2 regions of the Flavobacterium gelatinilyticum genome follow, and region 2 is predicted to be linked to the other one. Evidence: riboswitches for the same ligand, from Rfam matches in the RefSeq annotation. Region 2 holds a riboswitch; the other holds the start of a gene.
What was found. Region 2 has a riboswitch for S-adenosylmethionine ahead of OZP11_RS12320 (alpha/beta fold hydrolase). Riboswitches for the same ligand answer to the same signal wherever they lie in the genome.
Positions count from the first base shown of each region.

Region 1: linked by a shared signal. The riboswitch ahead of OZP11_RS24450 (TlpA disulfide reductase family protein) and the one ahead of OZP11_RS12320 (alpha/beta fold hydrolase) in region 2 are both predicted to bind S-adenosylmethionine.

Region 1 is NZ_CP114287.1:5,711,317-5,716,406, reverse strand. It holds gene OZP11_RS24455 (aminotransferase class V-fold PLP-dependent enzyme) at 1-448, opposite strand, end outside; gene OZP11_RS24450 (TlpA disulfide reductase family protein) at 490-1,479, opposite strand; SAM riboswitch class I at 1,721-1,821, opposite strand; gene OZP11_RS24445 (hypothetical protein) at 2,049-2,567, opposite strand; gene OZP11_RS24440 (NAD(P)H-dependent flavin oxidoreductase) at 2,573-3,655, opposite strand; gene OZP11_RS24435 (DUF488 domain-containing protein) at 4,145-4,690, shown strand; gene OZP11_RS24430 (DUF488 domain-containing protein) at 4,696-5,090, shown strand, end outside.
Region 2 is NZ_CP114287.1:2,912,160-2,917,249, forward strand. It holds gene thrA (bifunctional aspartate kinase/homoserine dehydrogenase I) at 1-1,704, opposite strand, end outside; gene OZP11_RS12320 (alpha/beta fold hydrolase) at 1,706-2,689, opposite strand; SAM riboswitch class I at 2,768-2,876, opposite strand; gene OZP11_RS12325 (hypothetical protein) at 3,067-3,267, opposite strand; gene OZP11_RS12330 (homoserine dehydrogenase family protein) at 3,778-4,866, opposite strand; gene OZP11_RS12335 (O-acetylhomoserine aminocarboxypropyltransferase/cysteine synthase family protein) at 5,090-5,090, opposite strand, start outside.

The DNA.
Region 1 (5,090 bases), 2.8 Mb from region 2:
GAACCTGATTGGAATGATGTTCCATATGAGTGATAAAAACCACCGGTCTGTCGTTTTCATTTTCATAGGTTTTTCTTAACCCCATGATACGCTGTAATTTCGATAAAGCGGCCGTCATTCCTGTTCCGGTCGTAACCAAAACATCCGATTCATCTGCATTAACCGCTTTTTTGATAATCTCTCTTGCATACTGGTAAGCGTAAGTCGAAGCCTTTCCTGTCTGACTGGAAAATGAATGGGTATTGGCAATCATCGGACCTATTTTATTGAGCATAATATCTTCAATCGGAGCGTATAATCTTCCGCTGGCAACCCAGTCTGCATATAACAGATTTTGTTGTCCGTAAACCGATTCGAAAGTATGGTCTGTTCCTACTGTATTTTCCCTGAATTTAGAAAAGTAACATTCAGACTCTGTTGGTTTTGTTGTTGGTTCAATGGCATTCATTTCCTTTATCATTTTAAATTAACTAAATTGTATTTTCTATCTTAGATTTTATTTTCTAAAAGCGTTTTTAATGTCGCTTGCAATTCTTCTCCCTGCAGGTTTTTCGCAACGATTATTCCTTTTGAATCAACTAAATAATTCCCCGGAATAGCTCTTACACCATATAATCTGGCAACGGCACTGTTCCAGAACAATAAATCAGAAACATGTGTCCATGTTAAGTTATCATCCTTAATTCCCTTTACCCAGTTTTCTTTCTTTTTATCCAGTGAAACTGCTACAATATTGAATCCTTTATCATGAAATTCCTTGTAAGCCGCTACAATGTTTGGATTTTCTCTTCGGCAGGGTCCGCACCACGAAGCCCAAAAATCAACCAGAGTATAGCCTTTTAAATTTTCATAAAAACGAACTGGTTTTCCATCAGGATCGCTGGCTGTAAAATCAGGGGCTTTTTTACCTACCGCCAATCCGTCTAATACGGTAACCAGTTCTTTTAATTCTTTCACGTAAGTAACATTTTGAAGACTTTTATCCAGCAAAGCAATATTCTGTGTAATCTGTTCCGGAGACAGCCTGTACGACCAGTTTCTGTACAATACATAAGCCGAAACAATAGATTTTGGATGTTCTGTAATGAATTTGCTGATTTCTGCATCTTTTGTTTTCTTATAGGTTTCAAACAAATCCTGCGAAGCTGAACCTTCTACAACCGAAGTGCTGTAATATTTCTTTGGACTCAGCTTAACCGTAATTGGGTCTTTTTCGAGGAAAATATACAATGGCGAACTTTCTTTATTTACGCTTAATCCGTATAATTCCGGCGTTTTTACTTTTGTTTTAAAAGCAAAGTTTCCGTCTTTTACTTTTACCGAATCAATAGTCGTAAACATTTTATTATGAAACTTTTGCAGATAAACGTACTGTACAATTGTATCGACAACAGTTCCTTTTAATTGTAAATTATTTTCCTGCGCCTGAGTTTGAAAAGCTCCAACAAATAAGGCAAAACCCAATAGTATTTTTTTCATTGTATTTTATTTTAAGATTAGACAAAAGAATTTCAGGCCAATGTTATAAAGCCACCAGCAGCTGATATTTAAAAGAAATTTAAAAGGTATTACGAACTTCACATTCGGAAAACGGCAAGACTGTTTTCTTCGAAAATTGAATTTAAGAGTTCATAGCCGGCATACAAAATTGATTCTGCTTTCATTGTAATACATTAAGAATTTAACGTTGATGACCTAATCCAGATTCGAGCAATCTTTTTTCTTATCTGTCCGCATACAACGGAAGGATTTAGCACCTTATTCGGCAACAGGTTGCTAAGACTTCACCGGGCCCATTCCCTCAGTCTTTCTGGATAAGTATCATTACAGAATTTTTCTGCAATGCAAATATACATTAATTCTATAAAATTAGTCAAGTTTAAATATATTTTTTTGATTTTTATTTACAACAAAGCACGCAAATACAACGCAAAGTATTTATTTAAAAGCAATTATGTTTTGGAAATATTTTTAAAACCCCTTCCTTTTACAACAGAAATTCATACGTTTTGCTGCAGAAAGAAGTTTTTACATCTCTGCCAAAAGCTTCAGAGAATCGGCATACAAGTAATATGTCCTGCTTCATGATTTGAATCGAAGAAAAGCATATCGTTTGAAAAAGCTGACCATCTTTTAAAACTTAAAATATCCAAAAGCGTGAATTTGTTTATTTCTTTGATCAGCTCCTCTTTTGTCAATTGCTTTTTTAATTCGGCAATCATTAAAAATTGAAACAATCCGAATAATGAACTAAGAATTGATTCGTTTTCCTGAAAGTTCTTCTTATCCATAACAATAAAATATTCCGGATACGCGGCATTTTTGTTTTTGATAAAAGTATGATTTTGTAATACTTCAAAAAGAAGTTCATATTCTGATTTACTTAACTGCCCTTTAAAATGATTATTTTCAGAGGAAAGAATCAATAAAATATAGTCTGAACTGATGCTTTTCTTTTTCAAAAAATACAGTTTCTTCCTGAGATATTTTTCTAAATCTACACTGAACCTGTTTTTTAAAACAGAATGTTTTTCTGATTCTATTCTGACGCTTTTTTTTAATTTCATATTATTTATTTCAATCCGTCAAAATAATTCGTCGTTTCTTCTATCAGCGCATTCATTAAAACCGAAGCTTTGGTATGTTTTAAAATGGGTGAAATCTGTCCTGCCCAAAATAAAATCATGTCCCATTTTTGCTGTTCGATCGCTGCTTTTCTCAGCGGGGCTATAAATGTCGTTTGCAGCGGAAAAGGCAAAATTCCGGATTCTTTTCCTGTAATATCCTGAGCAACACGGCTAGTTAATCCGCGGCCGAGTCTTCCTGTAAAAGCGCGTGATAAAGTGGTGTATTTTGAAGCATCAGAAAATAGCATTTCCTTGTGAACCGGCAAAGCACCAGATTCATCGCAGGCTAAAAAAGCGGTTCCTACTTGTGCGGCGCTTGCGCCTAATGTCAGCGCAGCGGCAATTCCCCTTCCGTCGGCTATGCCTCCTGCTGCGATAATTGGGGTTTTAATTTTTTCACGCATTAACTGCACTAATACGAAAGTTCCGGTTAGAGACGATTCCGATTTATCGAGAAAAGAAGGCCGGTGTCCGCCCGCTTCAAAACCCGATGCGATAATCATATCGACACCTTTGCTGTCCAGAAACAGGGCTTCGTCTAAAGTCGTCGCGGCTCCTACTGTTACAATTCCCTTTTGTCTGCATTGCTCCAGAACAGTATTTGGAGGCACACCAAACATAAAACTGAAAACCTTTGGGCGAATGTCTAAAATAACGTCTAACTGGTTCTCAAATCTGGACTGAAAAGGTGCCGGTTTTTCGGGTAACGGAATTCCCACCTCATCATAATACGGTTTAAACAAAGCGGCGGTTTTATCGAATTGCGCATCGCTTAAACCCGACTCCGGAATATCATGATCTGAAACCCAAAGGTTAATATTGTACGGTTTATTGGTTGCCGCTTTTATTTGCTTATCAATCTCGTAAATCTCCTGCGGACTGTTGGTATAGGCTCCGTATCCGCCCAATCCGCCGGCATTCGAAACCGCTGCGGTTAGTTCAACCGTCGATAAGTTACCGCCAAATGGTCCTTGCAGGATTGGATATTCGATTCCTAATATTTCCGTCGCTTTTGTATTGTACCACATTATAAAATTGTTTGAAGAGAGTTTTGTAAAGTTATAAATTTTTAAGCGTTCATGTTTATTTAACCGCAAGGCTTATGTCTATTTTACCGAAAAGATCACGTTTATTTTACTTTATTTTACCGCAAAGAGCGCAAAGGAATTTATAATAGGGCTATTAAAAACTCTAACGAAACCCTGAGTAAATTCTTTTTGCTTTAAAATTTAAAAAAAACTCTTAGGTCTTGGAAAAGATTTAAGGGGTTTTGTTTTTTTATTGGGGTTTGAGAAAATACCGTAGAAATACTCTTTTTCTGGTTTCGAATTATTATTAAAATTGTTAGGATTTTTTTAGTTAATTACGGTTTCCCATAATGTAGTTGCATTTTAAATAATAACATTTGCTCTTTAAATAAAAACGTAAGCAATTATGAATTGAAATTAAAGATTAATTTAACTGAACATCACAATAATGGTTTTTATATTTGTGATACTCAATTTAATCAAAAAAATATGAACCAGAGTACAATATATTCTATTGGACATGGAAACAAGACTTTAGAAAAATTCATTGAAGAATTACACGCCTATAAAATAGAGTTTTTATTTGACGTCAGATCGAAGCCATATTCTAAGTTTAATCCCCATTTTAACAAAGAGGTATTAGAAGCGGAACTTATGCAAAATGGTGTAACATATATATATGCAGGCGATTTTCTAGGGGGACTTCCTAATGATATTAGTTGCTATGTAAAAGGAAAAGTAGATTACGAAAAAGTAAAAGAAAAAGATTTTTTCAAAACAGGAATAAATACAATTGTAGAAGCAAATCATGAAAAAATGATAATAGCATTAATGTGTAGTGAAGCTAAACCTGAAACTTGTCACAGAAGTAAATTGATAGGTCAAGAATTACTAAAATACAATATTTCTGTTAATCATATTATTGATTCGAATGTAATGAAAGATCAGGCAAAAGTAATGAACGAATTCTTACAGGGTAAAAATTTAACTAATTTATTTGGGGATGAAAATTTAACATCAAGAAAAAAATATTAAACATTATGAAAGTTTATACTATTGGCGTTTACAATTCAACTGAAGATGATTTCTTTAAAAAACTTATTAATAATAAAATTGATACTTTTATTGATGTAAGACAGAGAAGAGGTGTTAGAGGTTCAAAATATTCATTCGTTAATAGTAAAAAATTACAACAAAAATTATCCTTATTAAATATAAAATATATTCATCAATTAGATTTAGCCCCATCGAATGAAGTACGAGAATTACAGAAAAAAGCTGATCTAAAAAAAAATGAGCTAAAACAAAGTCGTGAGGAACTTGATAATTCTTTCAAAAATTCATACCGAAATCTAATACTAGATAAGTTTGACTTTCAATATTTCATAGATAATCTTCAAAAACACAATTCTTCAAAAATAGTTTTTTTCTGTGT
Region 2 (5,090 bases):
GCTTAATGTATTTGCTACTTTATTTGAAGAAATCAAATCGAAACTGTTTTCTACAAGCTGAATATAATTCTCTACAAAAGAAGCACTTGCTGTATTATCTACTGCAATAAGGTTTTCTAAATGATGCTCATTTGCGTATGCGATAATATCCTGAATGGTATATGGTTCGCCTTTGGTTTCTATATCGTTTTTCCAGGTTTTAGTAACGCCGTATTTGTTTAAAAGCAGTTTTTTAGAATTCGCTATAGCGAATACGTTCAGTTTAATGTCTTTACGTTTTTCAATTGCCGAAGCCGATTCTAAAATCTGATTGATCAAAGTACCGCCAACTAATCCGTGGCCGAAAATAGCGATGTTTATTTTTTTAGAAACACCGAAGATTTCACCGTGAATTACGTTTAAGGCTTTGTTTAATTCTTCTTTTTTAACTACCAAACTCACGTTTTTACCCGTAACAGTGTTGTTAAACAAGATAGGAACAATTTTATTTTTTATTAAAGCCGTGTATGGTTTATGAAAAGTACTCAAATCTTGTCCGATAATCGAAATTACAGAAACATTATCGGTTACTGTAATCTGGTTAACATCCTTAGAATAAAAGTCATTTTCGAATTCTTTTTCTAATTCTACTACAGCCGTCGTTGCTTTATCAGTGGCAACAACCAATCCGATTCCTCTTTCTGAAGAACCCTGAGAAATGATACTTACACTGATATTGTGATCGCCCATTACTTTAAAAATTCGGGCATCGACTCCGGCTTTTCCAAGTAATCCGCGTCCTTCAAGATTAACAAGGGAAACATTTTCTAAAACAGAAAGTGTTTTGATTCCTTCTTTTGTTGAATCTGAAGTGATTAAAGTACCTCGGTTTTCATGATTGAAAGTGTTTAAGATACGAAGCGGAATATTTTTCTCTAATAACGGAATGATGGTTTTGGCATGCAGAATTGTTGCTCCAAAATTAGCCAGCTCGTTTGCCTCATTAAAAGACAAATATTCGATTTTTTTGGCATCGGCAACTAAATCCGGATTTGCGGTGTAAATACCGTCGACATGCGTGAAATTTTGAAGTTCCTCTGCATTTAAATAATTTGCAATTAACGAAGCTGTATAGTTGCTTCCGTTTCTTCCAAGGGTTGTGGTGTCGTTGTTGCTGTTTGAACCAATGAAACCTGTTACTATATTTACGGTTGATCCGTTATGCTCTTTAAAATAGTTTACTACGTTTTTCTTCGAAAGCTGTTCTAATGGCTGCGCATCTCCAAATTTAGAATCGGTTTTCAGTAATTCTCTTGTGTCGACAAAATTGGCCGGAATTCCTTTTTCCAATAAAATTGCCGTTAATAATTTAGCCGAAAGCAATTCTCCTTTTGACAAAATCTGGTCTTTGATTTTTTTGCTGTAGTCGCCAATTAAGCTTACACCTTCAAAAAGTTTATCTAAGACATTAAATTCTTCAGATAAATCTACATGCGGATAATCTGATATCTGGTATTTTTTGAAATTCTCTAATAATTCTTTGTAACTGCCGTTTTTAGCAGCAATGCTTAGAATAAATTCTAATTCATCAGTAGCATTGCCGCGGGCCGAAACTACTACGGTAATTTGTTCGCCCTGATTTACTTTATCAGAAATAATTGAAACAACTTTGTTAAGTCCTTCTCCGTTTGCTAATGATTTACCTCCAAATTTTAATACTTTCATTTTATTTTGCTATTGTTTCTGCCTTAAAAATACCGGCAAGTAAATGATCTAGTTGTTTGTACTCTATTAAAAAAGCGTCATGTCCGTGAACCGAATCTATTTCGCTGTATAAAACATTGTCTTTAAACTTTTTTAATTCATTATAGGTTTCCAGATTTTCTTTTGGTGTAAAAAATAAATCCGAATTGATGGCAATAATGTGTATTGCTGCATTTGATCTTGACAGCAAAGTTTCGAAATCTTCGCTGTTTCTGGTAATATCGATCGTTTTAAGCAGCTGGTTCATGAGTTTGTATGATGACAGCTGATAACGCTGCTGTAATTTTCTGCCATGATGTGCCAGCCAGCTTTCAATATTAAAAATTAAAAGATCCTGATTGATCGTACGCTGAAATTTTTCTTTGAATGATTCCGGAGATCGGTAACACAACATGGCATGAATTCTGGCATCTTCGATTGGTTTTGAGGAATTGTTCAGAATCTGCTCCTGCAGATAGCAATTGGCTATCATCCAGTCAGTCGATTTCCAGTCGGTTGCAATTGGGATTAAATGTTCTGTAATGTTTGGTGCCAAAGCCAGGATTTCCCAGGCAATACCACCTCCAACAGAACCGCCGATTACGGCAAATACCTTATCGATTTCTAAAGCATCGAGACCGTTTAAAAAAATTCGGGCAATATCGCGGGTTTTAAAATCCTGATAATTTTCGATGATGAAAGAATCGTTTCCGTTTCCGGGAACATTAAATGCGAGAATAGTAAACTTATTTGTATCGATAGTTTTACCATCGCCTATTAAGTCACTCCACCAGCCGTTTTCTCCGGTTACCTGTGCATTCCCTGTCAGCGCATGATTTACAAGCACGATTGGAGCAGTATGCAGCGGCAGACCTGAAAGTGTAAAACTTAAGGGCAGTGACGGGTAAATTGCACCACTTTCGGTGATGAAATTCTGAATTATAATGGGACTTGGTATATTTTCCAATTTCAAATCTTTTTATTTTTGATTTGTATGTGGAAATATTAGAAAGAAAGTCTAGAGTGAAACTAGAAAAAATTCTTGTTGTTATCTTTCCACGTTTGGGCGTGGTAGAATGCAGCACCTTCTTCGATTTAACGAAGGGTTGCTAAGGATTCACAGGGTCTAATCCCTCCTCCTTTCTTTATAACATTTTCAATACGTTTTTGAACTTAACGGTGCAAATTAACTACTAATTTCTTAAACAAACAAATTTTATCGAAACTGATTCCTCAATTTGATAAATATAATTCAATTAGAAACTATTGTACGCACAAAATTACCGAACGTTATGCCCAGTAATATTATGCAGGTTTTAACCTAACTTTTGATCCTTCACCAGCTTAAATGAAAAGCGTTTCATTTTCTTTTGAATACATCAAAAATGTTAATGAATTCGGAAGGTTTTTCAACAATTTTTTATCCGTCTCAGTTATTCCAAAACTTGGGTGGATTAACTCGTTTGCAGGCGGCGGGTTATTTCTTTCGGTTCTTAAGTTTCTGAATATTGAAAGTTTTTTTCTTAAGTAGTTAATTGCGCTCATGATATTTAAGTTTATGTCAGTTATTTTTTATATTTTATAATCTTTATTATTTCTTTAATTCTTTGTTATCGTAACCAAATTGAATAAAAAAACCCTTTTGGATTTTTAATACCAAAAGGGTTTAAGTTTTTATAGAACTTATATATACTTTTAGTATCAACAGACGCATACACAAATACGTGCGACGTTAAACATCTTGTTCATCTGTAGGGACTTATTCATTTGCGATTTGACTTTTATTTTAAAAATTTCCTGCATTTGGTTGTTTTTGTTAAAACAATAAAGGCTTTTGTTTTTTAACCTTTACTGTCTTACAAATTTGAGATTTTTTTTTGACTTAAACAAGCTTTTTTAATCAAATAATCTATAAAAAACGTTAAAAAATGTCTTTTTTCCGTTAAAAAACGTCTTACAAAATGACATTTTGAACTAAAGAAGGTTTTGTCTTACAAAAAATAACTGTTTTTCTGTTTCAATCTATCAAGGAACTGCTAATATTTAGGACCACTTTTAAAGCCAGACAGCTTCTTTATTTTTGATTTTTTCGGCTATTTTTAAAATATCTGATATTACTCCTCTCGCAATCGCCTGTCTGCTCGCAGCGGCACTTTGAATTACGATTGGTTTTTTGGCGTAAGATTGTGTATAAATTTCAAAAATAGAATCGGAACCTTTTAACTGTCCAATGGCGGATGTTACGGGTTCTGAAACTAATTTTACTTCTAAAGTGTTTTTCTCAACATCAAATTCGCCTATATATCGCAGGACGTGATTGTCTGCCTGGGTTATTTTGGCAATTTTATAGGCTTTATCGACTGCGTCTTTGTTTAGAATGCCATTTTTCTCTAAATATTCTTCTTTTATAAGCGATTCTATTTTAATGTCGGATAATTCGAATTCTCTGCCTATTTCGCGTGTTAAAATCAATAGTTTTCTTGCCGTATCATTTCCGGATAAATCTTCTTTAAAAGTAGACTTCATCAGCCCAAGCAGACTGGCATCTTTTAAAATCGATGAAAAGGGATTTTCCTCGACAGAAAAACGATTAAAAACATAACTGAGGTTGTCTGAAAACACGCCTCTGATTCTGGTGACTTTTTCTCCGGAGAAATACAGATCTCTTAAAGTCTGCAAAACAGGAAATCCCGTATCGACCGAGGTTTCATACAGAAATTCTTTATCATATTTCTTAAGATTTTCTCTCAATTGTTTATAAAGGTCAATGGGGAGCGTATTGGCCTTTTTATTGACAGCGACGATATTAAACCCGTTTTCGATAAGAGTATTGTAATGATCAATTAACTCGTCACTTGCCGTTGCATCGACTGCAATTAGATTTTCGAATTCATTTTCTTTGGCAAATTGGATAATATCTTCTACTCTAAACGGAACGGCCAATTCTCTAAAATTGGTTTCCCAGGAATATCCAACGCCTTCTTTCTCGAAGAAAGCTACGGTTGAATTGGTAATTATTGGAAAGTGAAAATCGACATTTCGGCTTTGAAGAAAAAATTCCTGACTTTCGATAATCTGATTGATTAAGGTACTTCCTATGTTTCCAATTCCAAAAAGGATAATATTTATTTTAAGCTTTGACATAATTTTAATTTTTAAAATACATCTGTGTTTATTGCAGCCATATAAGTAATATAAGTTCATTTAAATCAATATTTTAATGAACTTACGTTTTAAGTGAGCAGACGCACTGCATTGCGTCTCTACTTACAGGGTTAATTTTATATATGATTCTTTTTCATAAAAAATCACCCTTAGCAGAACTCACGCTGCTAAAGGCAATTTTTCAAACAAAAAACAAAAAAACC